One region of the Nocardia sp. NPDC049149 genome, then DNA from elsewhere that is predicted to be linked to it. Evidence: riboswitches for the same ligand, from Rfam matches in the RefSeq annotation. Region 1 holds a riboswitch; each other region holds the start of a gene.
What was found. A riboswitch is a leader RNA that binds a small molecule or an ion and turns the genes downstream of it on or off. The one in region 1 is predicted to bind cobalamin.

Region 2: linked by a shared signal. The riboswitch ahead of metE (5-methyltetrahydropteroyltriglutamate--homocysteine S-methyltransferase) and the one ahead of ACGFNJ_RS25355 (ABC transporter substrate-binding protein) in region 1 are both predicted to bind cobalamin.
Region 3: linked by a shared signal. The riboswitch ahead of ACGFNJ_RS37860 (FecCD family ABC transporter permease) and the one ahead of ACGFNJ_RS25355 (ABC transporter substrate-binding protein) in region 1 are both predicted to bind cobalamin.
Region 4: linked by a shared signal. The riboswitch ahead of ACGFNJ_RS36325 (CbtB-domain containing protein) and the one ahead of ACGFNJ_RS25355 (ABC transporter substrate-binding protein) in region 1 are both predicted to bind cobalamin.

The regions. Positions count from the first base shown of each region.
Region 1 is NZ_JBICTD010000006.1:237,528-245,247, forward strand. Features, by position in the region: gene ACGFNJ_RS25325 (ABC transporter substrate-binding protein) at 1-754, opposite strand, end outside; gene ACGFNJ_RS25330 (hypothetical protein) at 846-992, opposite strand; gene ACGFNJ_RS25335 (hypothetical protein) at 1,385-1,594, opposite strand; gene ACGFNJ_RS25340 (MerR family transcriptional regulator) at 1,624-2,406, opposite strand; gene ACGFNJ_RS25345 (SDR family NAD(P)-dependent oxidoreductase) at 2,536-3,327, shown strand; gene ACGFNJ_RS25350 (ParB N-terminal domain-containing protein) at 3,819-4,880, shown strand; cobalamin riboswitch at 4,913-5,128, shown strand; gene ACGFNJ_RS25355 (ABC transporter substrate-binding protein) at 5,158-6,195, shown strand; gene ACGFNJ_RS25360 (FecCD family ABC transporter permease) at 6,192-7,190, shown strand; gene ACGFNJ_RS25365 (FecCD family ABC transporter permease) at 7,265-7,720, shown strand, end outside.
Region 2 is NZ_JBICTD010000007.1:272,380-280,099, forward strand. Features, by position in the region: gene rsmD (16S rRNA (guanine(966)-N(2))-methyltransferase RsmD) at 1-42, opposite strand, end outside; gene ACGFNJ_RS28895 (pyruvate carboxylase) at 39-3,443, opposite strand; cobalamin riboswitch at 3,652-3,840, shown strand; gene metE (5-methyltetrahydropteroyltriglutamate--homocysteine S-methyltransferase) at 3,993-6,263, shown strand; gene ACGFNJ_RS28905 (nuclear transport factor 2 family protein) at 6,611-6,988, opposite strand; gene ACGFNJ_RS28910 (bifunctional 2-methylcitrate synthase/citrate synthase) at 7,117-7,720, opposite strand, start outside.
Region 3 is NZ_JBICTD010000012.1:259,060-266,779, reverse strand. Features, by position in the region: gene ACGFNJ_RS37885 (adenosylmethionine--8-amino-7-oxononanoate transaminase) at 1-232, shown strand, start outside; gene ACGFNJ_RS37880 (8-amino-7-oxononanoate synthase) at 276-1,445, shown strand; gene bioD (dethiobiotin synthase) at 1,520-2,194, shown strand; gene ACGFNJ_RS37870 (ABC transporter substrate-binding protein) at 2,253-3,278, opposite strand; gene ACGFNJ_RS37865 (ABC transporter ATP-binding protein) at 3,311-4,129, opposite strand; gene ACGFNJ_RS37860 (FecCD family ABC transporter permease) at 4,126-5,157, opposite strand; cobalamin riboswitch at 5,190-5,320, opposite strand; gene ACGFNJ_RS37855 (alpha/beta fold hydrolase) at 5,380-6,549, shown strand; gene ACGFNJ_RS37850 (ABC transporter substrate-binding protein) at 6,613-7,707, shown strand; gene ACGFNJ_RS37845 (ABC transporter permease) at 7,707-7,720, shown strand, end outside.
Region 4 is NZ_JBICTD010000011.1:231,258-238,977, forward strand. Features, by position in the region: gene radA (DNA repair protein RadA) at 1-816, shown strand, start outside; gene ACGFNJ_RS36300 (hypothetical protein) at 813-1,505, opposite strand; gene ACGFNJ_RS36305 (carbonic anhydrase) at 1,592-2,215, opposite strand; gene ACGFNJ_RS36310 (A/G-specific adenine glycosylase) at 2,306-3,202, shown strand; gene ACGFNJ_RS36315 (alpha/beta fold hydrolase) at 3,315-4,061, opposite strand; gene ACGFNJ_RS36320 (antibiotic biosynthesis monooxygenase) at 4,122-4,436, shown strand; cobalamin riboswitch at 4,506-4,662, shown strand; gene ACGFNJ_RS36325 (CbtB-domain containing protein) at 4,732-4,926, shown strand; gene ACGFNJ_RS36330 (CbtA family protein) at 4,917-5,711, shown strand; gene ACGFNJ_RS36335 (hypothetical protein) at 5,747-6,313, shown strand; gene ACGFNJ_RS36340 (OsmC family peroxiredoxin) at 6,310-6,750, opposite strand; gene ACGFNJ_RS36345 (multidrug efflux SMR transporter) at 6,949-7,269, opposite strand; gene ACGFNJ_RS36350 (FMN-dependent NADH-azoreductase) at 7,271-7,720, opposite strand, start outside.

The DNA of each region.
Region 1 (7,720 bases):
TCTTCTTCGGGTCCGTGGCGACCTGGGAGGCCGGGCGCGGCAGGCCGATGTCGTCGAGCACGACGCCGCTGAAGGAGGTGTTCAGGTAGAGCCGCGTCGGTCCCGCCATGAAGCGGACCACCGAAACCGTCGGCAGCGTGCCGTTTTTCGCCTTGATCGCGGCGCCGAGGTCGTGCGCGCGGTTCTCGTAGTTCTTCAGCGCGTCGGCGGCCTGCTGGTCGAGCCCGAGCGCCTTGGCGTGCACCGCCAGGTTGGCTTTCCATGGGCCGCCGGTGGTTTCGGTGAAGACGGTGGGTGCGATGCCGCTGAGCTTGCTGTAGATCTTTTCGTGCCTGACCTTCGACGACAGGATCAGATCGGGCTTGAGCGAGGCGATGCGCTCCAGGTTCGGCTCGAGCAGCGGGCCGACATCGGTTGCCGGACCGACCTTGTCGGCGAGATAGTCGGGGAAGCCGCCGCGCGACTTCGTGTGCGGGAGCACCGCACCGACCGGCTTGATGCCGAGCAGGGTCACCGAATCGAGTTCGGCAGTGTCGAGTACGACAACGCGTTTGGGTGCATGGGGGATCGTCACCTGCCCCATCACGGTGTCCAGCGTGCGCGGGAAGCTCGCCGCGTCGGCCGCCGACGGCGTGGAATCGGTTGTGCTGGAACCATTGCCGCAGGCCACGAGGATCGGCAGGCTGACCGCCGCGGCGACCAGTGCGACGCCGATGCGACCTAGGCCTGGCATCCGGAATCGTCGTGTGGACATGTTTCGTCCTCATTTCTGGTTGGGTGAAGCGACGTCGCCTGTCGGGTGCGGCGACGTTGTGGAGTGGGCCTCGGGTTCGGCCGCTGCGCGGTCAGACCGCCTCCGGGATGATCGGCACGGGCACCGAGCGTGCGCCGAGCGCGGGGCGTTGCGGATTGCGCAGCAGCAGCACGGCAAACCCGCTGACCAGCACCGAGTTTCGAGGCAACACCGGGGTAGCTCGGGTCCTGTCGGGCAAGGTCACAACGCTAGAGCTTAAGTTAGCCAGCCCTAAATCTGTCAAATGGAAGGATGCGTCCGGAATGCCCCATAGGTGAGGTTTCGATCTGCGGGAAATGGCTTCTACCTGTGACTTTGGCCTCGAAACGCCGAAGTGGTGTGACGGGTATCTCTCGATGCCGCTGGGTTCATGTCACGTCATCGCTGCCGCAGCCTCTGCGGACCTACTGGCCGGTTGTGGATAACTGACCGCAGCTCCACCGAGGCGGCGAAGCGTGATCATCACCCGATCAGTTATTGATCAGCAATGCCGAGGTGATTTGAAGCTGTCGTTAACTCCTGCGTAGTGGCAGGTCCGCCCGGTAACGGCGGCAGCAGAGCAAGCGACCAGTCAGGTGGAGGCAGGATCATCTAGACACTCACGGAGAGATAGACATCGTGGCGAACTTCAGCACCGAACCAATTCAGCGAATCGCGACTGTCCCCGCCGGTCACCCCAATCGGCGCTGCCCCCACTGCCTCGCCGGTGTCGATCACGTCTTCACCCAGTGCGTCGAACGGCCGGCTGCGCCGTCCCGCTACCTGCCGCATGCGCCGCGCACCGGTCGTCAGGAACGGCACGACACCAAGGAGTTCTGCGCCGTAGCGCGCTAGTAGTCGTCGCCGAGACCGTGCCGTCGGCAATTCGCCTGGATCGCGTCGTGGACATAGCGCGACAGCCCCGGCACCATGTCGTCGTAGTTGCGACCGAGCCTGCGGTTGGCGCGGTAATCCTCGGCAAGGCGACGGTGAACGCCGTAATCGCAATCGTGGAACCAGCGTTCGAGATGAACACGGTGTTCTTCGGCGAGGTCCATGACAACCGGATCGTCGGCCGGCGTGCCCGACTGCATCGCATCGGCCAGACGCTGGTGAATATCGCGTTGTTCGGCGCGTAGCCGCAGCCAATCCTGTTTGGTGTAGTCGGCGGTCCGGGTCCGCCGTTGCGCGAATTCCGGCGTAGCACCCCAGCGTTGTTCGGCTTCGTCGGCGGTGTCGACCAAGCGATCCCCGCCGAATACTTCGAGCCGTTCGGTAGGAGTCAGGGTGATTCCGGAACGACGCGCGCGCAGTTCCTTGTCGATCAGGTCGACCATGGCCCGATACCGGGCGATCTTGTGGTTGAGCAGCTCGTGCTGGCGCCGCAGATGGCCCTCGTCGGACAGTCCCGCCTCGTTGAGCACGGAGGCGATGTGGTCGAGGCTGAAGTCGAGTTCCCGATAGAACAGGATGCGCTGCAGCCGGTCGAGATCGAGGTCGCCATAGCGTCGGTAGCCGTTCGCGCTGCGCCCGCTCGGTCGAAGCAGGCCGATCTCGTCGTAGTGGTGCAGGGTCCGCACCGATACGCCGGTCATCTGGGCGACCGCGCCGACGGTGTGTTCGATGTCTGCCATGGTTGCCACTGTGCCGCCTCACGTAGCGGGAGGGTCAAGGTGCTGATGCGCCCGAGCGGCTTCGGCGAGTGACTGCTCGCGTACGTAATGTGGGTTGAGGTTGGCTCGTCGAGGATCGGGAGATTTGCGATGGAACTACGGGGCGCGCGGGTGTTGGTGACGGGGGCTACCGGCGGGATCGGCCGGTCGTTGGCGGAGGCGTTCGCCGCGCGCGGCGGCGAGGTGGTGCTGACCGGGCGTCGGGCCGACGTGCTCGCGCCGCTGGCCGAGCGGCTCGGCGGCCGGGCCATCCCTGCCGATCTGGCCGACCGGGACGGGATCGAGAAACTGCTTGGCGCGGCGGGCGAGATCGATGTGGTCGTGGCCAACGCCGCGCTGCCTGCCATGGGGTTGTTGTCGGACTACTCCGTCGGCGAGGTCGATCGCGCGCTCGATGTCAACCTTCGTGCGCCGATCATCACGGCGAAGCTGGCCGCCGAACAGATGGTGGCCCGGCGCCGTGGGCACCTGGTCTTCATCTCGTCGCTGTCCGGGAAGACCGCGTCCAGGCAGGCGTCGCTCTACAACGCAACCAAGTTCGGGATGCGCGGTTTCGCGCTCGCGCTGCGAGAGGACTTGCGGCCGCACAACGTTGGCGTCTCGACGGTGTTCCCCGGCTATATCAGGGACGCGGGCATGTTCGCCGATTCCGGCGCGTCGCTGCCGCTCGGTGTCGGCACCCGCGCACCGGAAGACGTGGCGAACGCGGCGATCCGCGCCATCGACAAGAACCAGGCCGAGGTGGACGTTGCTCCGCTGACTTTGCGCTTGACCGCCATGGTCGCCGGCGTCGCGCCCGGTCTGGTCGCCGCCATGCAACGTCGCGTCGGTGCCGACAAGACCAGCGAACAGCTCGCCGAAGGCCAGCGCGACAAGCGCTGAATCGAGTTGCGGCGCACCGGGTCGTAGACGTAGTGCGGCAGCGGTTGCCGGGCGCGGGAGTCGTCGTTCAGGCTGGAAGTTTTCTCCGGTACAGTCCCCGGCGAAGGTGGGCAGAGTGCGTTCTGTCCGCGACGCGATCAGAAGGGGTTAGCTAAGCCGTACCTATGTCGGCCGCGCGGCGCTCCGCTCGGCGAGGCCGCACTACGCGGCGCTTGGTATGTCAATTCCCTTGGGGTAAAGGGATATTCGTCGAATCCCGACCTGTCTGCGTCGGGTTCGCCGACAGTGATTGTGGTACCGGAGCGAACACGAAGTGAATTCTCGGACATCGCTGTCGGCGCCAGTTTGATTCCGCCAGAAAGTATTGCGAATATCTTGCGGGCTCACCCGCCCGCCGGACGTCGTGCTCGGTGTTGCACGCCGTCGGTGAAATGTGTTGGGCCGCCTACACGGCGGTTGCTCAGTGTTGAGAGTGTTGTAGAGAGGGAACCATGATGGAAGGGTTGACATCCACACCTGTGCTTCGGGAGGTGGGTTTGCCAGCGGCGATACGGTCCGCGGCCGTCGAACCGTTCGGCGCAGACTCCTCCGATGGCCGATTCCAGGTGGTACTGCCGGGGCGCTACGAATGCGCGAACGTCAGTGGTGTCGTCGAAATCCGTTTGGAGACCCTTGCTCTCGCAGGCTCGCCCCGCATTCTCGGCGAGAACGTCGAACATATCCGGGCGCTGGCCGAGGTCGATGCGGTGCTGCCGCCAATCCTGATACACAAGAAGACGATGCGTGTCATCGACGGCATCCACCGCGTGAAAGCGGCTGTGCTGCGCGGCGCGACTACGATTCGTGCACAACTTTTCGACGGAACGGACCATGAAGCATTCGTATTGTCTGTGCGAATGAACAATAGTCACGGCCTGCCTTTGTCATTGTCCGATCGCAGAGCCGCGGCCGCGCGAATACTCGCGCAATTTCCCGAATGGTCTGATCGTGCTATCGCGGCGACGGTCGGTCTCGCGCACGGCACCGTCGGCCGGATCCGGCTGAGTTCAACTGATCAAGATGGCCAGTCGAACATCAGGATGGGGCGCGACGGCAGGACGCGCTCGTTGAGCGCCGACGATGGTCGGCGGCGGGTGGGCGAGCTGATCGCGGACATGCCCGAGGCGCCGATCCGTGAGCTGGCCAAGGCCGCCGGTGTCTCCGTCGGCACGGCACATGATGTGCGCCAACGGATCAGGCGGGGCGAGGAGCCGGTACCGCGGCGACATACCGACGTCGCCAAGGCGACGAAGAAGAAGCCGTGCGGTCCCCAGACCGCGAATGAACCGAAGGACCCGACGGTGCTGATCCAGGGGCTGCGGACCGATCCGTCCCTGCGCTTCACCGAACCGGGCCGCGCGCTGCTCCGCCGCTTGGCGGCGCACCCGACCGAGCAGGAATGGGACGCGCTGGCCGTCGGCGTCCCCGACCACTGCACGAAAACCGTTGCGCAACTGGCGGGCACGATCGCCAACGATTGGCTCAAGTTCGCCGAACGGCTCAACCAGCTCTAGTGCTGCCCGGGGCAACCCAGGTTCGCATTGTCCGATTTCGGAGGGAGCTTGGTACAGTCCGCGCAGTCGTGGTGTTCGGGAAACCGGTGTGGTACCGGTGCGGCCCTCGCCACTGTGATCGGGAGCGACGGATCGGTCCGGAGGAAGCGATTCCTCCGGAACCACTGGGGCACTTGTGCCCTGGGAAGGTAGATCCGTCGCGCGACATCCCGTCAGCCAGGAGACCGGCCACGGCTACGCAGTACCCGTTTCCACGAGGACCTGGAAGGCGGTCACCTTGACCCCATCTGTTTTCGCGCGCCTACGTAGTGGTGCGCTGGTCGCCTGTGCGATCGTGCTGGCTGGTTGCGGTGCGCAACCCGGACCGGCGGCCACCGACGCCACCGCCGTCACCCGCGCGAACTGCGGGATCGACGTCGCCGTCGGTGGGCCGCCCCAGCGGATCTACGCGGCCTACCAACCGTCGATCGAGATCGCGCACGCGCTCGGCGTCACCGATCGGCTGGTCACGACGGCTTTCCTGGATTCCGCGGTGCTGCCCGAATATCAGGCGGCGCAGGCGAAAACGACCTATGTCGAGAAGCTGCCCAGTCGCGACGAACTGCTCTCGAAGAACCCCGATTTCGTGTTGTCCGGATTCAACGGTGTATTCGCCAAGTCGTCGCAGTCGAGCGTCGGCACCCGCGCGAGCCTGCACGACCTCGGCGTACGGACGTGGATCGTGAGCCCGCTGTGTCCGAGCGCGGACGGGCTCGCTGACGAGGCGATCGACCCGGCGACAGTGCGATTCGAGAACGTGTATGCGGATCTGCGCGATCTCGGCGCGCTGTGGGGCATGTCCGAGCGTGCCGAATCGGTGGTCACGCAACTCGGTGCGCGGATCGATGCGGTGCGCGCGAAAGTGGGTAGCGCGCCTAGGCCTCGCGTTGCGGTCGTCACGCCGAAGGACGACGGTTCCTACACCGTCGCGGGCGGCATCGACTTCGTCACCCGGATCATCGACGCCGCGGGCGGGGTGAATGCCTTCGCGGATCTCACCGAACGCCGCAACGTCCAGATCGGCGCCGAACAGCTGATCGCCCGCGACCCCGACATCATTCTGACCAGCATGTGTTGCAAGGCAACCTATACGCGCGCCGATGCGCAGCCACAGGCCGACAAGATCGTCGGCAACCCGGCCTTCGCCAATCTGACTGCCGTCCGCAAGGGCGCGGTGCACCCGTTCCTGTTCGCCGATCGGGCCGCCGGTGTCCGCATCGCCCACGCGACCGAGCTTGTCGCCGAACTGATCCACCCCGATCTGTTCCGGCGGTGACGCGCACCGCTCGCGGCACCGGCCTGGTCGTTGCCGGTGCCGTGCTCGTCGCTGTCTGCGTCGCGTCCGTCTTGGTCGGCACGCACCCGCTCACGCTCGATCAGGCGGTCGCCGCATTCACCGATTTCCGCGGCAGCGATGCCGACCGGATCGTGCGATACATCCGGCTGCCGAGGACCGTTGCCGGTCTGCTCGCCGGTGTCGCGCTCGCGCTGGCCGGAGCCGTCATGCAGGGACTCACCCGCAACCCGCTGGCCGGGCCAGGCCTGCTCGGCATCAACGCGGGCGCCTCGCTGGCCATCGTGATCGCCATGGGCGCACTGGGTTCGACTTCGCCCGCGGTATTCGTCTGGTTCGCCTTTGTCGGCGCCGCCGTCGCCGCCGTCTTCGTATACACCCTCGGCTCACTGGGATTCGGTGGTGCGACACCGGTGAAACTGGTGTTGGCCGGCGCGGCGTGCACCGCGCTGTGCGGATCGATCACCACGGCGATCAGCCTGCTCGACCGGACCACCCTCGACAATTTCCGATTCTGGGTGGTCGGATCGTTGACCCGCGCCACTCTCGAATCCGTCGGGGCGATCGTGCCTTTCATCGCCGTCGGCGCGGTGCTGGCGCTCGCGGTGTCGCGGCCGCTGAACGCCATCGCCATGGGCGACGACATGGCACGCACGCTCGGCACGCGGCTCATCGCGGTCCGCGCCGCAGGCGCGTTGACCGTGGTGCTGCTCGCGGGGTCGGCGGTGGCCATCGCCGGGCCGATCGCCTTTGTCGGACTGGTCATTCCGCATATCGCCCGTGCCTTCGCCGGACAGGACTATCGGTGGGTGCTCGTCTGGTGTGCCGTGCTCGGGCCGATTCTGTTGCTGCTCGCCGACATTCTCGGACGGGTCGTCGCCCAACCGCAGGAGATCCAGGTCGGCATCATCACCGCGTTCGCCGGATCGCCGTTCTTCCTCTATCTCGTGCGCAATCGGAAGGTGGCGACCCTGTGACGCTCCTCGAACGCAGCGTATTACCCAGCGGCACAATACTTGTGCGATCTCCCGGAGATCATCTCGTCTTCCGGGTGCATCGTCGATCGGTGCTCGTCACCGTGGTGTGCACGACGGTGGCGCTGTCGCTGGCGGCCTGGTCGCTCACGATCGGGCACTATCCGCTCACCGTCGGCGATGTCCTTCGGGTGCTCGGTGGCGGAGGCACGCTCATCGAATACGACGTCGTCGTCGCCGATCGGCTACCGCGCGTGCTCACCGGACTGTGCACCGGTGCCGCGTTCGCGGTCTCCGGCGCGGTGCTGCAGCGGATCGCGACGAATCCACTGGTCAGTCCGGAGATCATCGGCATCAATGCGGGTGCGTCGCTGGGTGCGCTCGTGGTGAGCGTGCTGCTCGGCGGCACCGGCCTCGCACTGGTCGGCGGCGCGTTGGCGGGCGCGTTCGTGGCGATGGCGCTGATCGTCGGGGTGGCGACGAAGGACGGTCTCGACGGATACCGGCTCGTCCTCGTCGGGATCGGCGTCACC
Region 2 (7,720 bases), on a different contig from region 1:
TAGCCGCCGCCCGCCCGCGGTTCCCGCGACGATCCGCGTCATTCGCCCGAGGACTCGCGCAGGGCCATTTCGATCAGCAGGTCGCCGCCCTCGACCTGCTGGACCTGGCCGATCGCGACCCGGCCGACGGTGCCTGCGCGCGGCGCGGTGATCGCGGCCTCCATCTTCATCGCCTCGATGGTGCCGATGGTGTCGCCCGCGGCGATCGCATCGCCTTCGGACACCGCCAATGTGACGACGCCGGCGAACGGCGCGGCGATGTGGCCCGCGTTGCCCTTGTCCGCCTTCTCGGCGGCCGGGATGTCGCTGGCGATGGACCGGTCCCTGACCGCGACGGGACGCAGCTGGCCGTTGAGGACACACATGACCGTGCGCATGCCACGCTCGTCCGGCTCGGAGATGGCCTCGAGGCCGATGAGCAGGGTGACGCCCTTCTCCAGTTGGACGCGGTGTTCCTCGCCTTGGCGCAGACCGTAGAAGAACTGGTTTGCCGACAGGCCCATGGTGTCGCCGTATTTCTCACGGTGCGCGAGGAATTCGGCGGTGGGCGCGGGAAACAGCAACCGGTTGAGCGTGTCTCGGCGCTGCTCGGAGGTCCCGGCCAGCCCGGCCTCGTCGGCAGCGGTCAACGGGGTCTCCGGCTTGGCCGGACCGCGGCCTGCCAGCGCGCGGCTGCGGAACGGTTCCGGCCAGCCGCCCGCCGGGGTGCCGAGTTCGCCACGCAGGAATCCGATCACCGAGTCGGGGATGTCGTAGCGACCGGGATCGCTCGCGAAATCCTCGATGTCGACGCCGGTGCCGACCAGCGCGAGCGCCAGGTCGCCGACCACCTTGGACGACGGGGTGACCTTCACCAGGCGGCCCAACAGCCGGTCCGCCGCAGCGTATTTCGCTTCCACCTCCTCGAATCGATCGCCGAGGCCGAGTGCGATCGCCTGCTGACGCAGGTTCGACAGCTGGCCGCCGGGGATCTCGTGGGTGTAGACGCGGCCGGTCGGCGCGGGGAGCCCGGATTCGAAGGGCCGGTACACCTTTCGCAACGCCTCCCAGTACGGCTCGAGGTCGCACACGTTGCTCAGGTTCAGGCCGGTGTCGTATTCGCTGTGCGCCGCGGCCGCGACGATCGCGGAAAGCGCTGGCTGACTGGTGGTTCCGGCCATCGCGGCACTCGCGCCATCCACCGCGTCGGCGCCAGCCTGCCAAGCGGCCAGGTACGTCGCCAGCTGACCGCCGGGGGTGTCGTGGGTGTGCACATGCACCGGCAGATCGAAGTTGCTGCGCAGCGCCGTCACCAGGGTGGCGGCCGCAGGGGCGCGCAGCAGCCCGGCCATGTCCTTGATCGCGAGCACGTGCGCGCCCGCGTCGACGATCTGCTCGGCCAGCTTCAGGTAGTAGTCGAGGGTGTAGAGCGTCTCGTCCGGATTGGACAGATCACCGGTATAGCTCAGCGCGACTTCCGCAAGGGCCGTGCCGGTTTCGCGCACCGCGTCGATGGCGGGTCGCATCTGGTCGACATTGTTGAGCGCATCGAAGATGCGGAAGATGTCGATGCCGGTGGCGGTCGCCTCCGAGACGAACGCGCGGGTGACCTGCTCCGGGTACGGCGTGTAACCGACGGTGTTGCGGCCGCGCAGCAGCATCTGCAGGCAGATGTTCGGCACCGCCTCGCGCAGCGCGGCCAGCCGCTCCCACGGGTCCTCGTACAGAAAGCGCAGCGCCACATCGTAAGTCGCGCCGCCCCAGGCCTCGATGGACAGCAGCTCCGGGGTGAGCCGAGCCACGTGCCCCGCGACGCCGAGCAGGCCGTTGGTGCGCACCCTGGTGGCGAGCAGCGACTGGTGCGCGTCGCGGAAGGTGGTGTCGGTGACGCCAACGGCCTTCTGCGCCCGCAGATCCTGCGCGAAACCGGTGGGGCCGAGGCGAAGCAACCGCTGCCGGGAGCCGTCCGGCGGCGGCACCGTCAGATCGATGGACGGCAGCTTGTCGTGCGGGTAGACGGTGGTCGGCCGCTCGCCGTGCGGCTTGTTGACGGTGATGTCGGCCAGGTAGTTCAGGATCTTGGTGCCGCGGTCGGCCGAACCGCGCAGGGTGAGCAGCTGCGGGCGCTCGTCGATGAACGACGTGGTGACCCGGCCCGCCCTGAAGTCCGGGTCCTCGAGCACCGCCTGCAGGAACGGAATGTTGGTGGTGACACCACGAATTCGGAACTCGGCGAGCGCACGAGCGGCCCGCGACACCGCCGCGGGAAAGTCGCGGCCGCGGCAGGTGAGCTTCACCAGCATCGAGTCGAAGTACGCACCGATCTCCGCGCCGAGGTTGGCGCCACCGTCGAGCCGGATGCCTGCACCACCCGGGGTGCGGTAGGCGGTGATACGGCCGGTGTCGGGGCGGAAGCCGTTGGCCGGATCCTCGGTGGTGATCCGGCACTGCAGCGCCGCGCCGCGGATGGTGATCGCCTCCTGGCTGAGGCCGAGCTGTTCGAGGGTCTCCCCCGCCGCGATCCGCAGCTGCGACTGCACCAGATCGACGTCGGTGATCTCCTCGGTCACCGTGTGCTCGACTTGGATGCGCGGGTTCATCTCGATGAAGACATGGTTGCCGCGCTCGTCGAGCAAGAACTCGACGGTGCCTGCGCAGCTGTAGCCGATCTGCCTGGCGAAGGAGACGGCGTCGGCGCAAATGCGGTCGCGCAGTGCGGGATCCAGGTTCGGCGCGGGCGCGAGCTCGATCACCTTCTGATGGCGGCGCTGCAGCGAACAGTCGCGCTCGAACAGATGGATCACGTTGCCGTGCTGATCGGCCAGGATCTGCACCTCGATGTGGCGCGGGTTCACCACGGCCTGCTCGAGGAACACCGTCGGATCGCCGAACGCCGACTCGGCCTCGCGGGACGCGGCCTCGATGGACTCGCGCAGCTGCTCGGCGGCGGCGACCCTGCGCATGCCGCGGCCGCCACCACCGGCGACCGCCTTGACGAAGATCGGATAGTCGAGCTGCTCGGACGCGGCGATCAGCGCGTCGACGTCCGCGGACGGCTCGCTGGAGCGCAGCACCGGCAGGCCTGCCGCCTTGGCCGCCTCGATGGCCCGTGCCTTGTTACCCGCGAGCTCGAGCACGTCCGCGGAGGGACCGATGAAGGTGATGCCCTCGCGAGCGCAGGCCGCCGCAAGATCCGGGTTCTCGGACAGGAAGCCGTACCCGGGGTACACCGCGTCGGCGCCCGCCGACTTGGCCGCGTCGATGATCGCGTCGATCGAGAGGTACGCCCGGACGGGGTGCCCCTGTTCACCGATCTGGTAGGACTCGGCCGCCTTCATCCGGTGCACCGAGTTGCGGTCCTCGTGGGGGAAGACTGCCACCGTCCCTACGCCGAGCTCGTAGGCCGCGCGGAAGGCCCTGATGGCGATCTCGCCGCGATTGGCAACCAAGACTTTCGTGAACATTGGCCTAAGGTACCCGCCCCCGCCCACCTCACAGACACGGAAGGGCCCTTCGCAGGCATCTTCACAACCCGGTCGGACAGCGTTGCGAAGTTGCGTTCACGGTGCCGTCACATCGGCCCGGCGCGCGGCGGCCTATGCTCGTGGATGCAGCTGGTTCACCGGTGCGCGCGAGATGGAGCCCCGACGTCGCGCAACGGAGTCGAGCTCGGCCATCCAGAAAAGGGTGGGCGGGCGAGAGGGAACCCGGTGAGAATCCGGGACTGTCCCGCAGCGGTATGCAGGAACGACCGCCGTCAGACGCACTGAGTTCACCGACTTGGGAAGCGACGGCCAGTAGGTCGGCCGATACGGCCGGTGCCTGTGAGTCCGAAGACCTGCCAGCCGTGCCGGATACGCCGTATCCGGCGACCACCGCCTCGTGGATTTGGGCGCGCGGTTCTACCAGTGCTGATATGTCGGGCTCTCCTGCCGGGATTCTCTGGCGTGTCACTTGGTCTAACCGCGCCGCCCTGTGGCGATGGTTCGCGACGACCTCAGCACTGGAGAAACATCGTGACTGTTGTACAGAAGACACCGTTCACCGCAACGGTTCTCGGGCTACCTCGGGTGGGGCCGCGGCGTGAGCTCAAACGAGCCACCGAGGCTTATTGGGCAGGCAAGATCGACGCCGATCAGCTGCACGCCGTTGCGCGTGAGCTGCGGACCGCCCAATTCACCGAACTGCAAGCGGCGGGCCTGGATTCGATTCCCGTCGGCACCTTCTCGTATTACGACCAGGTGCTCGACACCGCCCTGCTGCTCGGCGCGCTGCCACCGCGGGTGGCCGGAATCGCCGATCCGCTCGACCGCTATTTCGCCGCGGCGCGCGGCAACGAGACGGTCGAACCGCTGGAGATGACCAAGTGGTTCGACACCAACTACCACTACCTGGTGCCCGAAATCGGTGCGGACACCACGTTTTCGCTGAACCCCGAGAAGCTGCTGCACGAGGTGCAGGAGGCGCTGGAGCTCGGCGTCGCCGCACGGCCGGTGGTGGTCGGCCCGATCACCTTCGTGAAGCTGGCCAAGGCCACCGGCGGCGCCGCGCTGGATCGGCTCGCCGAACTCGTTCCGCTCTACCGCGATCTGCTCGGCAGGCTCGCCGCGGCAGGCGTCAGCTGGGTGCAGATCGATGAGCCGGTGCTGGTCACCGATCTCACGGCGGACGAAATCGCGCTGGTGCGTAGCACGTACACCGAGCTGACCGCGACGACGGAGCGGCCCGCCATCCTGGTGGCGACCTACTTCGGGCACCCCGACGGCGCGCTGACCGCGTTGGCGGACACCGACATCGAGGGTGTCGCGCTCGACTTCACCTCCGGCACCGATGTTTCCGATGTCGCCTCGGTGCCTGCGCTGGCGAGCAAGCTGCTTGTCGCCGGTGTCGTCGACGGACGCAACGTGTGGCGTGCCGACCTCGACAAGTCGCTGGCCACACTCGGCACCCTGCTCGGTTCTGCCGGGTCGGTGGCGGTGTCCACCTCGTGCTCGCTGCTGCACGTGCCCTACACCCTGGCCGTCGAAACCGGACTGGACGACGCGCTGCGGTCGTGGTTGGCGTTCGGCAGCGAAAAGGTGGCCGAGGTACGGCTGCTCGCGACCGGACTGACCGAAGGTCCCGACGCGATCGGCGCGGAACTGGCCGAGGCACGGGCCGCGCTCGCCTCGCGGCACGCCGATCCGCGCCTGAACGACGGACAGGTCCGCGCCAGGCTGGCCGCACTCGGCCCGGACGCCGTCAAGCGGGCGCCCGCCGAGGAACGCCGTGTGCTGCAACAGGATCGGCTGCAGTTGCCGACGCTGCCGACCACCACGATCGGCTCGTACCCGCAGACCTCGGCGATCCGGGTTGCCCGTGCCGAACTGCGCAAGGGCCAGATCGACGAGGCCGAGTACGTCCGCAGGATGCGCGCGGAGGTCGCCGATGTCGTTGCGCTCCAGGAGAAACTGGGCCTGGACGTGCTCGTGCACGGCGAGCCGGAGCGCAACGACATGGTGCAGTACTTCGCCGAACAGCTCGACGGCTTCGCGGCCACCGAGCTCGGCTGGGTGCAGTCCTACGGCACCCGCTGCGTGCGGCCGCCGATCCTGTTCGGTGACGTGACGCGGCGGACGCCGATGACGGTCGAATGGATCACCTACGCCCAGTCGCTCACCGACAAGCCGGTCAAGGGCATGCTCACCGGGCCGGTGACCATTCTGGCCTGGTCGTTCGTGCGTGACGACCAGCCGCTCGGTGATTCGGCGCGGCAGGTGGCGCTGGCGATCCGGGACGAGACGGTGGATCTGCAGGCGGCGGGCATCCGGATCATCCAGGTCGACGAGCCTGCGCTGCGCGAACTGCTGCCGCTGCGCGAAACCGACCAGCGGGCCTACCTCGACTGGTCGGTGCAGTCGTTCCGGCTCGCGACGTCCGGCGTCTCGGATGCCACGCAGGTGCACACCCACCTCTGCTATTCGGAGTTCGGCGAGGTGATCGACGCGATCGCGGGGCTGGATGCCGACGTCACCTCGATCGAGGCGGCGCGCTCGCGGATGGAGGTCCTCGACGACCTCAATGCCGCAGGCTTCGACCTCGGCGTCGGTCCCGGTGTCTACGACATCCACTCGCCGCGGGTGCCCAGTGTCGAGGAGATCACCACCTCGCTGCGTGCGGCGCTGAAAGCCGTTCCCGCCGAACGGTTGTGGGTCAACCCTGACTGCGGCCTGAAGACCCGCGGCCAGGCCGAGGTGGAAGCCTCGCTGCGCAACATGGTCGCCGCGGCCGCCGCGGTGCGCTGATCCAGCGTCGGTGCCCCCTCCGCCCCAGCTAGAGGGGGCACCGACCATTTTCCTCGAAATCCTCGCGTCTCAATCGATTTCAGGCTCAGGACGCGGGCGCTGTCGCCGCCTCGACGTGTACCTCTCACATGGCTCGGCGGCCCGCTTGACCGGCTGCTGCTGCGACCTGGAGCTCATCCCCCGCCGCCACGCCGTATGACACCCCGGACAGCGATCCATGCCTACCCCTCCTCGCACATCATGACTCAACCCGAAATCCCCTGATACAAGTCTTCGACGCGCGAAGCTTCCATTCGGTTCCGCTATATCCCCAGGAAATTTCCGCGGATTCCTTGCCGGAACTCGGGTCAGCCCTCCAGGCCGAAGGCTCGGTTGATGGTGGCCATGTCGAAGTAGTCGTGCCAGGTGGTGATGGCGTCGCCTGCTACTTCGAAGAAGCCCATGACTGGCAGGGGCGTGATTCGGCCTGCGCCGCGGAGGGTGTCGGTGCGGGTGTTCATGACGATGTTGCCGTTGGCGACCTGGTGGTGGATGTCGAAGTCGATGGCGTCGAAGGTGGTGAGGAAGCCAGCGATGAAGTCGCGGATGGCGGGGCGGCCGATGATGGGTTCCATCGGGATGTTGTGGTAGACAGCGTCTTCGGCGAAGAAGGCACTGATCCGGTCCGGGTCGGGATCGGACCAGCTGCGGCACATGTCGCGGACGAGTTCGTCGGGGGTTGGCATGGGCGTTGCTCGCTTTCCTGATGCCGAGACGACGCCGGTGGCCGTCCTACCGCCTTCGATTCAACCAAGCACTTGCTAGGTAGGGGCGGGTTTGCGAATCTCGCCCGCGACAGTTCCGCTCACCGGAATCAGCGGCTGCCGCTGACCGCCAACTCTCGCTGCGGCACCCCGGTGTACTCGGACAACGGCCGGATCAGCGCGTTCGACGCGGACTGCTCGACAATGTGCGCGGTCCAGCCGGTGATCCGGCTCATCACGAAGATCGGCGTGAACATCTCGATGTCGAAGCCCATCAAGTAGTAGGCCGGACCCGCGGGGAAGTCGAGATTCGGCTTGATGCCGGTGGTTTCGGCCATCGTCCGTTCCAGCTCGGCGTACATGCGCAGCCAACGCTGCCCACCGGTCACCTCGACGACCTGCTCGAGCGCGTCCCGCATGGTCGGCACTCGGGAATCACCGCTCTTGTAGACCCGATGCCCGAACCCCATCACCTTCTGCTTGGCAGCGAGCTTGGCGCGCAACCATTCCGCGGCCAGCTCCGGCGCATCGATCTCGAGCATGGTGCGCATCACCGCCTCGTTCGCACCGCCGTGCAGCGGCCCCTTCAGCGCGCCGATGGCGGCGGTGACCGCGCTGTACAGGTCCGACTGCGTCGAGGTGACGACGCGCGCGGCGAACGTCGAGGCATTGAAGCTGTGCTCCGCGTAGAGGATCAGCGAGATCTCGAAGGCA
Region 3 (7,720 bases), on a different contig from region 1:
GCGGGCGTTGCCGGGGGTCGTCGAGGCGCGGGTGCTCGGCGCGATCGGCGTTGTCGAGCTGGACCGGCCGGTGGACATGCGCACCGCCACCGATGCGGCGGTGGCGGCGGGTGTCTGGCTGCGGCCGTTCCGGAATCTCGTGTATGCCATGCCGCCGTTCATCAGCAGCTCTGCGGAGATCGCGACGATCGCGGCGGGAATCCGCGCGGCTGTTGTCGCGCAGTCTGCCTAGCGCGCCGTGCACCTTGAACGGTGTTCAAGTATGCTGCGGAGCTGTGACTACCGATCCGTTGAGTTGGTTGGATGAGCGTGCGTCGGCGCGGGTGGCTGCTGGGCTGCGCCGCGAACTGCGGCCGAGGGCGGCGCAGTCGCCGTCGATCGATCTGGCCTCCAACGACTACCTCGGGCTGGTTCACCATCCCGAGGTGATCGACGGTGCGGTCGAGGCGATTCGGCGCTGGGGCGCCGGGTCGACCGGTTCGCGCCTCGTCACCGGAACCACCGCCGAGCACGAGCTGCTGGAGCGCGAGCTCGCCGAATTCGTCGGCGCCGAAGCGGGATTGGTCTTCGCCAGCGGCTATGCGGCAAACCTCGGCGCGGTCACCGCGCTGGCCGGACGCGGCGCGCTGGTGGTGTCCGACGCGGGCAGTCATGCCTCACTTGTCGACGCGTGCAGGCTGTCTCGCGCGCGGGTGGCGGTCGCCGCGCACGGCGATGTCGACGCGGTCGACCGAATCCTGGCCGCGCGCACCGAGGAACGGGCGTTGGTGCTCACCGACTCGGTCTTCAGCGCCGACGGTGATCTCGCGCCGCTGATCGCGTTGCACCGGGTCACGAGGGCGCGCGGGGCGGTGCTCGTCGTCGATGAAGCGCACGGGCTCGGTGTGCGCGGCGACGGCGGGCGCGGGCTGGTGCACGAGCTCGGGCTGGCGGGCGAGCCGGATCTGGTGATCACCGCGACGTTGTCGAAATCCCTTGCCGCGCAAGGCGGTGTCGTCCTCGCCAGCGAGCGGGTGCGCGCCCACCTGATCGATGCCGCGCGCACCTTCATCTTCGACACCGGCCTCGCGCCCGCGGCCGTCGGTGCCGCCCGCGCCGCGCTCGGTGTGCTGCGGCGGGAGCCTGAACTGGCGAGCCGGGTGCTGGAGCGCGCCGCGGACATCGCGCGCATTGCCGCAGTGGACAAGCCGGATTCGGCGGTTGTTTCGGTCGTGCTCGGCAAGGCACAGATTGCGTTCGAGGCGGCGCAGGCCTGTCGGGCCCGCGGCCTCGATGTCGGGTGCTTCCGTCCGCCCTCGGTGCCGGAGGGCACATCACGGCTCCGGCTCACCGCCAGGGCGAACCTGACCGCTGCTGAACTGGACACCATTGCAACGGTTCTCGGCGAGGTGCTGGCCGAGGCGCGGGGCGGGGTCGATGTGGAATCGGTGACCGTGCCGGTGTGAGAGGTAGACCGCGGGCGCTGCCGATTATGTGCCTGCGGCAAGGGATCAAGAGTCGAACTGAGTGAGGTGTGGGTATGAGTGTTCTGCTGATTACCGGGACGTCAACGGAAGTCGGCAAGACCGTCGTCACGGCCGCGATTGCGGCGGCGGCGTTGGCCGAAGGCAAAACGGTCGCGGTGTGCAAGCCGGGTCAAACCGGTGTCCGCCCTGGCGAACCCGGCGATATCGCGGCCATCGAGCAGCTCAGCGGCGTGACCCGGACGTTGGAGGTGGCGCGCTACCCGGACCCGCTTGCGCCCGATACCGCAGCACGCCGCGCTGGCCTGCCGGAGTTGACGTTGGCCGAAACGGTCGCCGCCATCGACACACTCGCCGACGCGGACCTCACCCTGGTGGAGGGCGCGGGCGGATTGCTGGTCCGGCTCGGCGATTTCACTCTGCTCGATCTCGCCGAGAAGCTCGACGCTCCGGTGGTCGTGGTCACCGCGGCCGGGCTCGGCACCCTCAACCACACCGAATTGACCACTCGCGCACTGCATTCGGCGGGCGTGCGCTGCTCGGGGCTGGTCATCGGCTCCTGGCCGGTCGAGCCCGATCTCGCCGCCGCGTGCAACCGCGTCGACCTACCGCGCGTCACCGGCGTCGACATCGTCGGTGCGATTCCCGCGGGCGCGGGCGCCTGGACCAGGGAGGGCTTCGCCTCCGCGGCGCCGGGCTGGTTCGAGCCGACCTGGTCACCCTTCGCCTGATCCCGACCGGGTGACCAAGCTCGCTGCCCTCGCGGAGAACGGCGCCGTCGGCTGATCGTCAGCGGATGGCGTCGTCGGCCTTCGGCGCAATGGTGGAGGCGGGCACCAGGTGCCAGTTCTCGAGCTGTTTGCGGATCTGCTCGGCGGCGTCGATGTTGAGCGGCCCGCTGGTCCACATCGCGTAGGGCAGGTTGAGGAAGCGGCCCTCGGTGACGGCACGCAGCTGGTTGATGCCCGGCTTCGCGCGCAGCGCCTCGACCTTCTGGGCGAAGGTTTGCGGCGGGTAGTCGACGAACATGATGGCGTCGGGGTCGGCGGCGGCGAGTCGTTCCCAGGACACCCGTGTCCAGGTGTCCGCCACATCCGACAGCGCGTTGCGGCCGCCTGCGGCGTCCAGGATCGCCTGGGGGGCACCGAAACTCCCGCTGGACATGAGCGAATCGGTGGCGCTGTCGAACAGGAAGATGGTGGGTGTGCGCTCGCCGCGCGGCGCGGCACTCAGTGCGGCAAGTCGCCGATCCAGGTCGGCGGTGAGTTCGCCTGCTCGGTCGGCGCGGCCGGTGATGGCGCCGAGGTTGGTGAGGTCGGTGCGCAGCGCGGTCCACGGTTCGACGATGCCGCGCGGCCGTTCGCCATTGCGCTGACGGCAGCTCTCGGTGAGCGTGTAGGCCGCGATGCCGGCCTTGCGCAACGAGTCCGGGGTGAGGTTTTTCGCTTCGTCGTAGCCGTAACTCCAGCCTGCGACCATCACATCGGGACCCTGCGCCAACACCGTCTCCCGCGAGGGGTATTCGGGCGCCACATCTTTCAGCTGATCGACGGCCGGGCCGTAGTGCCTGCGCAACGTGTCCGCGTCACGCTGCACGCTGGACACCGCGACCACCTGGTCCTGCACGCCCAACGCGAGCGCCATCGAGATCAGGTTCCCGTCGTTCACGAACAACCGCTTGGCCGGCGTCGGAAACTGCACGTCCTCTTCGCAATTGCGGAGCGTGAGATTCCCGCCGGCCGCCTTGTCCGCGCCGCATCCGGCCAGTGCCGCCGCGACGACAACCGCCGCGAGCACCCGGGAAACATGCCTCATTCGTTCGCCTTTCCATTCAACAACAGCGCTGGTCACGGGGTCGGCTCTCTCGGGGTGATCAAGAGATGCGAGTGGTTGGTCTCCGGGTGCGCGACGCGCAGGGCACGCACGTTGAAGACCGTGTCGACGACATCGGGCGCGAGTGCCGTCTCCGGCGCCGCGAGGGGGTGGGCGGCGCCGTTGTGCAACACCAGGATTCGGTCGCAATAGCGGTCGGCCAACGTCAGATCGTGCAGCGCCATGACGACGGTGCGGTCGAGGGTGCGAGCGAGGGCGAGCAGTTCCAGGCGATGAGTGATGTCGAGGTGGTTGGTCGGCTCGTCGAGCAGCAGCACCGGGGTGTCTTGCACGAGCGCACGAGCCAGCAGCACCCGCTGCCGCTCACCGCCGGAAAGATGGTGCACCGGTCGCTCGGCGAAACCGGCCAGATCGACGGTGGCCAAGGCCTTTTCGATCTGCTGCTGTTCGCGCGGTGAACCGGCGCCCCATGGCGGCAGGTACGGGGTGAGCCCGAGCGCGACCACCTCGCCGGCGCGCAGATCGGCGGGTGGCCGCTCGTCCTGCGCGACCAGCGCCACCGTCCGTGCGCGCTGTCGCGCCGACAAATCGTGCAGCACAAGACCATCCACGCGCACCCGGCCGTGCACCGGACGACGCACGCCGGCAAGTACCTGCAGCAGCGTCGTTTTGCCTGTCCCGTTCGGCCCGACGATCCCGATCGTCTCCCCGCCACGCACCGCGAAGCTCACATCGGCAATCACGGTCCGTCGTCCCGCGGCACACGCGAGCCCTTCGACCACCACCGCTCCGGTGGCCAGTGGCCGCTCCGCTGCGCTCTCGGCGCGGTTCACGATTCACCGAACCGATAGCGCCGCCTGCCCATCAGGATCAGGAACGCGGGGGCGCCGATGAGACCGGTGAGGACACCGACGGGAATCTCGGTGGGGCGCACCACGATTCTGGTCGCCGCGTCGGCGACGACGAGGAACAAGGCGCCGCAGAGCGCGCTGGCGGGCAACAGGATGCGATGGCGCGGGCCGACCAGGAGCCGGGCGGCATGCGGCACAACCAAGCCGACGAAGCCGATGCCGCCCGACACCGCGACGAGTACGCCGACGAGGATCGAAAGCAGCAGGAACAGGCCGATGCGCAATTGCTTGACCGGAACCCCCAGTGACGCAGCAGTATCGGCGCCGACGGTCAGCGCGTCGAGCCAGCCGCTGGCGCTGAGCAGTGCGGCACCGGCGAGCGCGACCACGCTCAGCGGCAACGCGATGCGCGTCCAATCGGCGCCTGCGAGGCTGCCGAGCAACCAGAACAGCACCGATTGCGCGGCCGAGGGATCGGGGCGACGGAAGATCAGGTAGCTGCTCAACGCGGCGAACGCGGAGCCGAGCACGGTGCCGGTCAGCACCAGCCGCAGCGGTGTCAGCCCACCCTGCGCGACCGCGATCACGAACACCAACGCCGCGGCGGCCAACGCACCGACCAGCGCCCCGCCGGACAACGCCCACACGCCCGCGCCCGCGAACAGCCCGGAGGTGATGACCGCGGCCGCGCCGACGCCTGCTCCGGATGACACCCCGAGTAGATAGGGGTCGGCGAGCGGATTGCGCACGAGCGTCTGCATGGCGGCCCCCGCAAGCGCCAGCCCCGCGCCGACGATCGCGGCGAGCACCGTGCGCGGCACCCGCAGTTGCCAGACGATGGTGTCCAGCCCGAAGTCGGTGGGGGCGTGTCCGGTGACGCGGTGCCGCAGGACCTCGAGGACCGACGAGACCGGCAGCGTCTCCGCGCCGAAACCCGTGGCGAGGATCATCGCGCAGATCAACAGCGCCCCGAGGACGGGCAGGACGATCGCCGTGCGGACACGGGTCATCGGTGGTGCTCCACAGGCAAGTCGCGGCCTCTCCAGAGTGATCGCGGCAGGGGAGGTCTGACTTTCGCCGGGCGGCGATCACAGTGGCGCGACCGTTCCGGAATTACACCGGATTCCCGCACCTGCCAGGTAGGACGGCGGAACTCTACCGTTCGGTCGGGTTCATCAGATCGTCGGGTTGTGGAATGACAATCGTCCACAGCCGTGCCTACAGTGGAAAAGATGTCGCCGCTGCAAGATCGGCACCCGTCCACCATCGCGGACTGGGACGACGCGCGACGCAGAGCCCGGCTACGGGACACCAGCCCGTGGCACGAGTGGAAGACGTTGCGCCGCACCAGGTCCGTGGCGGTTCGAGTGCTGGTATTGCTCGTCGCCGTGCTCATCGGCTACGCGCAGTACCTGACCCATGACGTGAAACCCGAACAGGAACGGCTCGCGCAAACCGACCCCGCGATCTTGCCGGTCGGCCCGCCCGCCGACCCCAAGGATTGGGACACCGTCGTGGTGGACATGGTCGGTCTCGGCGTGCTCGACGCCAGCGCGACCGCGGGCGCATTGCCCGCGCTGCGCCGAATGGGTGTGGTGTGGGCGATCCGCTACGACAACGAAGGTATCGACACCAAGGTAATCGCCGACCTGATCATCCGCGCCGCCGAATTGTCGGGGCTGCGCAACATCGTGCTCGTCGGGCACAGCATGGGCGGCGTGATCGCGCTCGAGGTCGCCAAACACATCCACCTCGACAGCGACCGCCGGGTGGTCGGGGTGATCCTGGACTGCACGCCGGTGGACCTGAACGCAGTCCGGCCGGAGAGCCGAGGCCGCGGCGAGGACATGGTCCGCTGGATGGGCTGGCTGCCCGGCGCGCGTGAAAGTCGGCTGCTGCGCATCGCGGTGGAGACCTACGCGCGACGGGACCGGTTCGTCTCCGACGGCGGCAACGGCCTCCCGCCCGGCATCCGCGTCGCCGAGCTGCGCGATGTGCTCAGAGACGTGCTGCGCGAGAAGATCTTTTCGCGCAACGCGGCGAGCAACGGCCTGATCGAGGCGCAGTTCACCGCGATCGTGGCGGGCGGTGCGGCCGGTGACTTGCGCGCACTCGCCGAGCCCAAGGACGAAAAGCCGCGGCCCGCTATCGTTTTCATTCGACCGAGGGATCCGGATCGGGACCGGGTTGTCGATGTCGAGTACTCGCATCGGGTGCTGATCGATGTGTCGGGCGGTGTGGACGGCACCTTGTCGGTGGTGCTGGCGCGCAACACGGGGCATGCCAATCCGATGCAACGCCCGGTCGAGTACAACACGGTGATCGAGCAGCAGATCCTGCCGTTCATCCAGCGCTATCAGCAGCAGGTTCGGGCGCCCGCGACCTCGGCCGCACCGCGCTGAGCAGTTCGAACCAGCCTGAGACAAACGGTGTTCGGGCCGGTTTTGTCTTGTTTGAATCCGAGTATGTACCGACCACGCACCTCCCTGTTCGGCCGCCATGGCCGCACCGCCGCCGCATTGCTCGCCGTGGCAACCGTTGCGACCCTCGGACTCACCGGCTGCTCGAACACCGAGAAGTCGGACGGTCCCGTCGCCGCGGATACCCCGCTGCCCACCGAGATTCCGGCGGGCACCAAGCTCGTCCTCGCCGACCAGTCCGAACGCCTGCAGTCGGTATTGCGGTTCTCCGGCGAGCTCGACAAGCTCCCGTTCAAGGTCGAGTTCGCCAATTTCGTTGGCGGACCTGCCGTTCTGGAGGCGTTCCGCGCCGAGGCCGCGGACGTTGCTTCAGTGGGCGACGTCCCACCGATCCACGCCCTGGTCGCAGGCCAGGACGTGCCCATCGTCGCCGCCTATCAAACCAGTACCACCGCCTTGAGACTTGCGGTGGCTCCCGGCAAGTCGATCACCACTCTCGCCGAGCTGAAGGGCAAGAAGATCGCTTACGCCGAGGGCACTGCCCAGCAGGCGGCAGTGCTGCGGGCACTCGACAAGGTGGGACTCAAACCCGCTGACGCGCAGCTGATCCGGCTGCAACTCGGCGAGTTCCCCGACGCGATTCGCACCGGTCAGGTCGACGTCGCACCGCTCATCGAACCGAATATCACACGCTTCCTGCGGACTTCGGGCGCCTCGCTGATCCCGGCCGACCAGACCAAGGATATCTATCCAGGGCTCGCCTACCTGTACGCCCGCCGTGCCGTGGTGCAGGATCCGGCCAAGGCAGCCGCGACTCGGGCCCTGGTCGCCGCCTACATCCGGGCCAACCAGTGGATCAACACCCACCAGGACGAGTGGGCCCGCCGGTATTACGTGGAGAACCAGAAGGTCAGCGCCGAGGACGCGAAGCGCATCGTGGAATCGCTCGGCACCTTCACCTTCCCGCATCTGGACGACCAGCTCGTCGCGCGCCAGCAGGCCACCATCGACGCCATCGACAAGGCGGGCGAGCTGCCGAAGAAGGTGCAGGCGGCCAAGGGCTTCGACCTGCGCTTCGACGCCCCGATCACCGAGGGGGTCACCGCGAGCGGTGCCGCCTTCGCCCCGAAGGAACGCTGATGGCGACCCTCGA
Region 4 (7,720 bases), on a different contig from region 1:
CTGACCTCGCTGGCCAAGGCGAGCGGGATCGCCGTGCTGCTGGTCGGGCACGTCACCAAGGACGGCAATGTGGCAGGCCCGCGCACGCTGGAACACCTCGTCGACGTGGTGCTGCAGTTCGAGGGCGACAAGAACTCGACGCTGCGCATGGTGCGCGGCATCAAGAACCGCTTCGGCAGCGCCGACGAGGTCGGCTGCTTCGAGCTGCACGAGGACGGCATCGCCTGTGTGGACGACCCGTCGGGTCTGTTCCTGCATCACCGCACCGACTCGGTGCCTGGCACCGCGGTCACCGTGGCGATGGACGGCAAGCGGCCGCTGGTCGCCGAGGTGCAGGGCCTGACGGTGGAGACCGAGATCCCGAATCCGCGCCGCGCGGTCAGCGGCCTCGACTACAACCGGGTCGCGATGGTGCTCGCCGTGCTGCAGAGCCGAGGCAAGGTGTTCATCGGCAAGTCCGATATCTACGCGGCGACGGTGGGCGGCATGCGCCTGCTCGAGCCCGCCGCCGACCTGGCCGTCACGCTCGCCATCGCCAGCGCCAATTCCGAGGTCGCGATTCCGGCGGGCTGGGTGATCCTCGGCGAGGTCGGCCTGGCCGGCGAGGTGCGCAAAGTGACCGGGCTCGAACGCAGACTGGCCGAGGCCGAGCGGCTGGGCTTCACCACCGCGCTGGTGCCGCCGGGTTACGCGCCACTCAAGCGCGGCGGCATGAAGATTCGCGAGGTCGCCGATGTCAGCGCGGCCCTGCGCATCACAGGCACGCGCAAGAAGCGCGCGTCGAAGGAAGAAAAAGAAGTGGCTCCGGACTTCTAGGCCAAATTGAAGGGCTCGATCGAGCTGCGGACCGAACCCATTTGTGCCACAACGCTGTACGCGCCGGGCGGGACCTGGACTCGGTCGCCCGCGCAGTTCGGCTGCGAGGTGGAGCCGGACCAGGTGACGGTGAAGCTCGCCTGTTCACCGCGGTTCAGGGTGCGCACGTCGGGCTGACCGTCCGGGTAGCAGTCGGCGCTCGACCACAGCCGCCGCTGACCGTCCAGCGTCCACACCGAGACCTGCTGCAGGCCCGAGCCCATGTCCCGCGCGCACGCCGCCTGCGAGATGTTGGTGATCACGATCCAGAACACCGGCTGCTCGCCGACCTTGTAGGTCGGCTGCTCGATCGTCACCTTCACCGCGAGCGACTGATCGGGGCACTGCCCAGCCGCCGCGGTGGTGGTGCCGCTCGGTGTCGCCGTCGCACTGCCGGATGTCGAGGACTTGGGCGCCTCGGATTCTCCGGTGCCCGCCGGCTTTGCCGTCGAACCATCGGCCGCCTTGCTCGGCGCCGACGTCGACGAACCGGCCGCGACGGGCTTCGAGTCACCCGGCGAGTTACCGCCGCGGGAGACCGTCAGCACCAGCCAGATCACCAGCGCCAGCGCCACCACCAGAGCGCCGATCGCCAATGCACGACGACGCCAATAGATCTCCGGTGGCAGCGGTCCATTCGGTTCCAGCACGCCTCAACGGTAAAGGCAGCGCCTGGCGCAACGACTCAGGGCCACGGCGTGTCGGCTGTGCCCTGCGGAAACGCTGCCTGGCCCGGTCAGGCGAGCTCGCCGATGTTGCCGACGACGCGTTGCAGCTTCACCTTGCCCTCGGCGAGCTTGTATGTCACACAGGCGATCGCGCATTCACCGGTCGCGACCCGCTGCGAGATGATCATCGACCGCTGCATGAGCAGCCTGCTCGTCTCGACCACGTGCCTGGCCTCCATCTCGTCGACGGTGGACAGGCCCTCGCGGCGGCCGATCAGAATGGAGGGCGTGACCCGCTCGACCACGCTGCGAATGAATCCGCCGGGCACCTCGCCGCCGTCGAGGGCGTCGATGGTCGCTTTCACGGCGCCGCAGCTGTCGTGCCCGAGCACCACGATCAGTGGCACGTCGAGCACCTGCACCCCGTATTCGATCGAGCCGAGGACCGAACTGTCGACCACGTGGCCCGCGGTGCGCACGACGAACATGTCGCCGAGGCCCTGGTCGAAGATCAACTCGGCGGCGACCCTGGAGTCACCGCAACCGAAGAGGATCGCGGACGGATGCTGGCCGCTGACGAGCTTGGCCCGGTCGGCGGCGCCCTGGCTAGGATGCAGCAGCGTGCCGTTGACGAAGCGATCATTGCCTTCGCGCAAAGACTTCCAGGCGCTGATCGGATTGGAATCAGGCATACCAGCCATTGTGCACATGGCTCGAGTTACCAGCGAGTCCGTTTGGTTACGGGTCCGCAAATACCGAGCGCAGACAGTAGGGCAGGAAGTGTGAGGAAAGCACCGAACAGCATCGATGCGGACGTGTTGCTCGACTGGTATGCGGAGAGCGCGCGCGACCTGCCGTGGCGCCGGGCGGGCGTGACCGCGTGGCAGATCTTGATGAGCGAGATCATGCTGCAGCAGACGCCGGTGGTCCGAGTCGAGCCGATCTGGCGGGACTGGGTGGCGCGCTGGCCGGTGCCCTCGGCGATGGCGGCCTCGCCGCAGGCCGATGTGCTGCGGGCGTGGGGCAAGCTCGGCTATCCGCGGCGGGCGCTGCGGCTGCACGAGTGCGCACGGGTGCTCGCCGCCGAGCACGGCGACGAGGTGCCCACCGATGTCGATGTGCTGCTGAGCCTGCCCGGCATCGGGGCGTACACGGCGCGGGCGGTCGCGTGTTTCGCTTACGGGCAACGGGTTCCGGTGGTCGACACCAATGTGCGCCGGGTGGTCGCTCGCGCGGTGCACGGTCGTGCGGAGGCGGGCAACCCGTCGTCGCGGGACCTGCCGGAGACCGAGGCACTGCTGCCGCGCCGGATCGACCGTGCCGCGGTGTTCTCGGCCGCGCTGATGGAGCTCGGTGCGACGGTGTGCACCGCCCGCACCCCGGACTGCGCCCGCTGTCCGTTGCCGACCTGCGCCTGGGTCACCGCGGGGCGTCCCGTCACCGAGGTGGTGCGCCGCACCCAGAAATACGAGGGCACCGATCGCCAGGCGCGCGGCCGCCTGCTCGATGTGCTGCGCGGGGCGACCGGACCGGTCGAACGGGTTCGCCTCGACCTCGCGTGGACGCGCGACCCAGGCCAGCGCGACCGCGCGCTGGATTCGCTGCTGGTCGACGGGCTCATCGAGCAAACCTCCGAAGGCCTGTTCGCCCTCGCGGGTGAAGGCGGCTCCGCGACCTGACTCGGCCGAGGTGGCATCAGTTCGCCCACCGCTGCTTCGCCTGCCGGGCGACCAGGGCTCGTGTCGCAGCCCAAGTCGGATGCGTTCGGCCCCAGGGGCTTCGACACAGGGCCTAGCTGCTGAGCACGCGGCGGAGGAAGCGTTCGACTTCGGCGCGGTAGCGCTCGGGCTGGTCGTCGTGCACGAGATGGGCTGCGCCGGAGACGAGTACGTGTTCGGCGTCGGGGTGAATTTCCGCCATCTTGCGCATCTGCCCCGGCGGGGTGATGGTGTGCTCGCCCTCGAGCAGCAGGGCGGGCACGCGCACGGCCTGCCACTGCGGCCAGAAGTCGCGGCTGCCCCATTCCTCGGAGATGTCGCGGAAGGTGGCGACCGAGCCGTGCAGCCGGTAACCGTCCGGGCCGTGCTCGAACGAGTTCAAGAAGTAGCGGCCTGCGACCGGTCCGAAGAAGTCGAGCACGGCGGCCGCGTCCGGGAACGGCTGCGGCCACGCCTCGATCATCGCGGCCCAGTTGGCCGCGGTGCGGCCGGTGAAATCCGGGGCGATGTCCTCGACCACCAGCGCACGCACCCGCGCGGGGTGAGTGGCGGCGAAGACCCAGCCGTGCAGCGCGCCCATCGAATGTCCGATGACGACCATCGGCTCAGCGATGTCCGCGGTCGCGGCCGCCAGGTCGGCGACGAAGGCCTCGGTGGTCAGCTCCGCGGGAGCAGGACGGCCGTGCCCCGCGGCGTCGAAGGTGTAGACGTGGCCGTATTCGCGCAGCCAACCCACTTGATCGCGCCAAGTTCGCGCGCTGCCCATCAGCCCGTGCAGCAGCAGAATCGGCGCGCCGGTGCCGCCTTCGTCATACAACATCAACCTCGACAATACGAGTCCCCGACAGACCGGTTCGCGGCAACCATTAGCTTGGTCAGCATGGCTGTTGTGAAGATCAATGCGCTCGAGGTTCCCGAAGGCGCGGGGGAAGAGCTGGAGAAGCGGTTCGCGGCCAGGGCGCACGCGGTCGAGGGCTCGCCGGGGTTCCTCGGTTTCCAGCTGCTCCGTCCGGTCGCCGGCGAGACCCGGTACTTTGTTGTCACCCAATGGGATTCGCAGGAGTCCTTCGAGGCGTGGCGGGACGGCACCGGGCAAGCGGCACACGCGGGCGAGCGGCCAAAGCCGGTCTCCACCGGGGCGTCGCTGCTCGAATTCGAGGTCGCGATCGACGTCGCGCCGAAGTCGGCCTCCTGAGCGAACGGCCGACCGAGTCCACCGCTCGCCGCGCCCGGCCCCGTGGCGCGTCGATCATCCGTCGTATTGACGTCGGGTGCACGCAGGTGTCACAGTTCGAAGGACAAAACGCGAGGGTGATGCGGTAATTCCGGTGTGATTCCGGAGCGGTCGCGCCACTGTGTTCCACGCACCCAGTACTCGGGTGCCGGAAAGCCAGACACCGGCACCTTCGCGGTGACCACTCGACATGGGACGCGGAAAGCGCCTGAGCGGACGAACGTCCGGTCGCGCGCATCCCTGGGAGGAACTCGCTATGGCCATCGCGCATTCGCCGAGCCGGGCAACCGATTCACTCGCCACTGTGCTCGTCACGGTAGGTGTCGTACTGCTGGCACTGCTCACGCTGTACCTGGTCGGCTTCGACCAGGGCGTCATCTCGCGCAGCGGGATGTATCTGCATGAGCTGATGCACGACGGGCGCCACCTGCTGGGGCTTCCGTGCCACTGATCGGATCGCTGAAAACCCTACTGCTGCGCGGCTTACTCGCCGGACTCATCGCGGGCCTGCTCGCCGCGTCCGTCGGCTACTTCGTCGGCGAACCGAAGGTCGATGCCGCCATCGCCATCGAGGAAGCCGGTGCCGCGGCAGCAGAGCACGCGCCAGGCGCGGAACCGGAAGCGGCGGGCGGACATTCGCACGGCGACGAAGAAGAACCGTTGGTCAGCCGCACCGGCCAGAAGGCTGGGCAGTTCCTCGCGCTCGGCCTCGCGGGCCTGGCGCTCGGCGCGATCTTCGCCTCGGTGGCGCATTTCGCGCGCCGCTTCACCGCGCTGTCCGGACCGCGGCTCGCGCTCGCGCTCGGCCTCGGCGGTTGGGCGGCGATCGTGGCGGTCCCGTTCTTCAAATATCCGGCGAACCCTCCTGCGGTGGGCGATCCGGAGACCATCAACGAACGCACCTTGCTGTGGGTCGCGGCGGTGCTGCTCGGCCTCGCGGCCGTCGGCGCGGGCGTGTACGTCTACAAGTTGCTGCGTGCCCAGCTGAGCACGCTGCGACTGATCGCAGGGGTAGGCGCGTTCGTGCTCGTCACGGCGGTCGGCTACATCCTGTTGCCCGGCGTGAACGAGGTGAAGGCGGACTTCCCGGCCAGCCTGCTGTGGCAGTTCCGGGTGGCGTCCCTGGCCGAGACCGCGACGCTGTGGGCCTGCCTGGCCCTCGGATTCGCGGCGCTCACCGAATTCACCTCGCGCACCGATACTCCGGTACGAGAGTCGATCGCTACCGCGGGCTGATCCGGATCCGGAATTCGAAGGGCAGTGTCGGTGTCATGACCGGCACTGCCTTTTCGTTATGGCCCGCATCGCATCGTTCGGGCACCGTTGACCGCACCGCCGCCGCAGGCCACCGACCGCCGCGCGCGGTCCGCGTCGCCTTCGCCGGCCTGGTCGTCGCCCTGCTCGCGGGCGTCGCCGAGGCCATCGTGCAGACCGCGCGGCTGCTGGAGCGCGACGACGTCGTGGTGGCCGACCCGGCCACCGGATTCGCCGTCCGGCTCGGCATCTACCTGGTGGTGCTGTTGGTCGCGATCCGAATGGCCAAGGGCGCGCGCTGGGCTCGGCTCCTGCTGACCTTCGGCATCGGCGTGATCGGCCTGGCCTCGCTGATCATCGAACCGCTCGCCGCGCTGCTGTCCGCCGACAAATTCGGCGACCTGTTCGCGAACGTCACCGCCGAATCCGCGGTGATCGGCGTCTTCCGCGCGGTGCATATCGTCGCCGTCCTGGTGGCCGTCCCCGCGATGTACCACCCGGCGGCCCGTGCCTATTTCGCAAAGCCGAATGCCCGGCTCCTCGCGGGAGAAACCGGGCATTCGGAAAGCCATGCGTCGAACTAGGCGAGCGCTGCGTCGAGGGTGATGTGGTCGACGCCGGCGAGGGCCTTGCTGACCGGACAGCCTGCCTTGGCGGCCTCGGCCGCGGCGGCGAACGCGTCGGCGTCGATGCCGGAGACCTTGCCGCGCACGGTCAGCTTGATGCCGCTGATCCGAAAGCCGCCCGCCGGGTCGGGACCGAGGGTCACGTCAGCCTCGACGTCCAGGCTCTCCGGGGTGCCGCCCGCGTTGCCGATCTGGGCGGACAGCGCCATCGCGTAGCAGGACGAGTGCGCCGCCGCGATCAGTTCCTCCGGGCTGGTGGTGCCGTCGGCGTCCTCGGCGGACCGCTTCGGGAACGACACGTCGTACTTGCCGACACCGGAACTGGCCAGCTCGACCTGCCCGGAACCCTCCTGCAGAGTGCCGGTCCAGGCAGTACGCGCGGTACGTGTAGGCATCACAATCCTTTCGCTGAAAATCGATGTGAAGGTGCAGACCGAGCCTAGCCAGTCGGCGTAGCCGCGTCTCAGCGTCGGACTCGAGTGCAGGCTTAGCAACATCGACACCCAGGGGCAGCTGGGCCGTCGACGGGTGTTGCCCGTGCCTGGCGAGCTGCCCGAGTGCCCGCGAAATCACTTGTCGCGCTGCGTCGGTGACTATTCGGGGTTGGTGACCCTGGCCAGCACGATGCCGCCGACGATCATCGACAGCGCCAGCGCACGGCCGACGCTGAGCGGGTCCTTGTTGAGCACGATGCCGAGGCCGATAGCGCCGACCGCCCCGATCCCGGTGAAGATCGCGTATGCCGTGCCGACCGGCAGCGTCTGCATCGCCCTGGACAGCAGGTACACCGCGGTGACGCCGAGCACGAAGCAGAGGACGGTCGGCCACAGGCGGGTGAAGTTCTCCGTCGGCTTGATGCTCTGCGACCAGACGATCTCGACCAGGCCTGCGAGACCTAAGACAACCCAGTTCATTTCAGTACTCCTTCGCGAGTCGACGCGCCGTTTCCACGGCGTTCGCGAACGACTCGTCGTGCTTGCCGCGCAGGTGTGCAAGCGCGGGATCCTGTCGCGCGTTGGCCAGCTCGGCGTTGACGAAAACGGTGTCCTCGACGGCGAAATGGCCGGCGAAGAAGTCGCGCAGATACCGCTCCTGATAGTCGTAGGCGGCCTTCGGCGCGCCGGGCGAGTAGGCGCCGCCGCGGGCAGTCGCCACGACGAACCGACGGTGCCCCAAGGACATTCGGGGAAAGGTGATCTGGTCCAGCCATGCTTTGAGTGCGGCCGGAATCGAGTAGTTGTACATCGGGGTGCCGATCAGGATGACGTCCGCCGCTAGCACCTCGGCGAGCAACGGCTCGACGATCGCCCATGCCGCGGCCTGCTCCGGCGTATCCACCAGCTCACCGAGCCGATAAGGATCGGT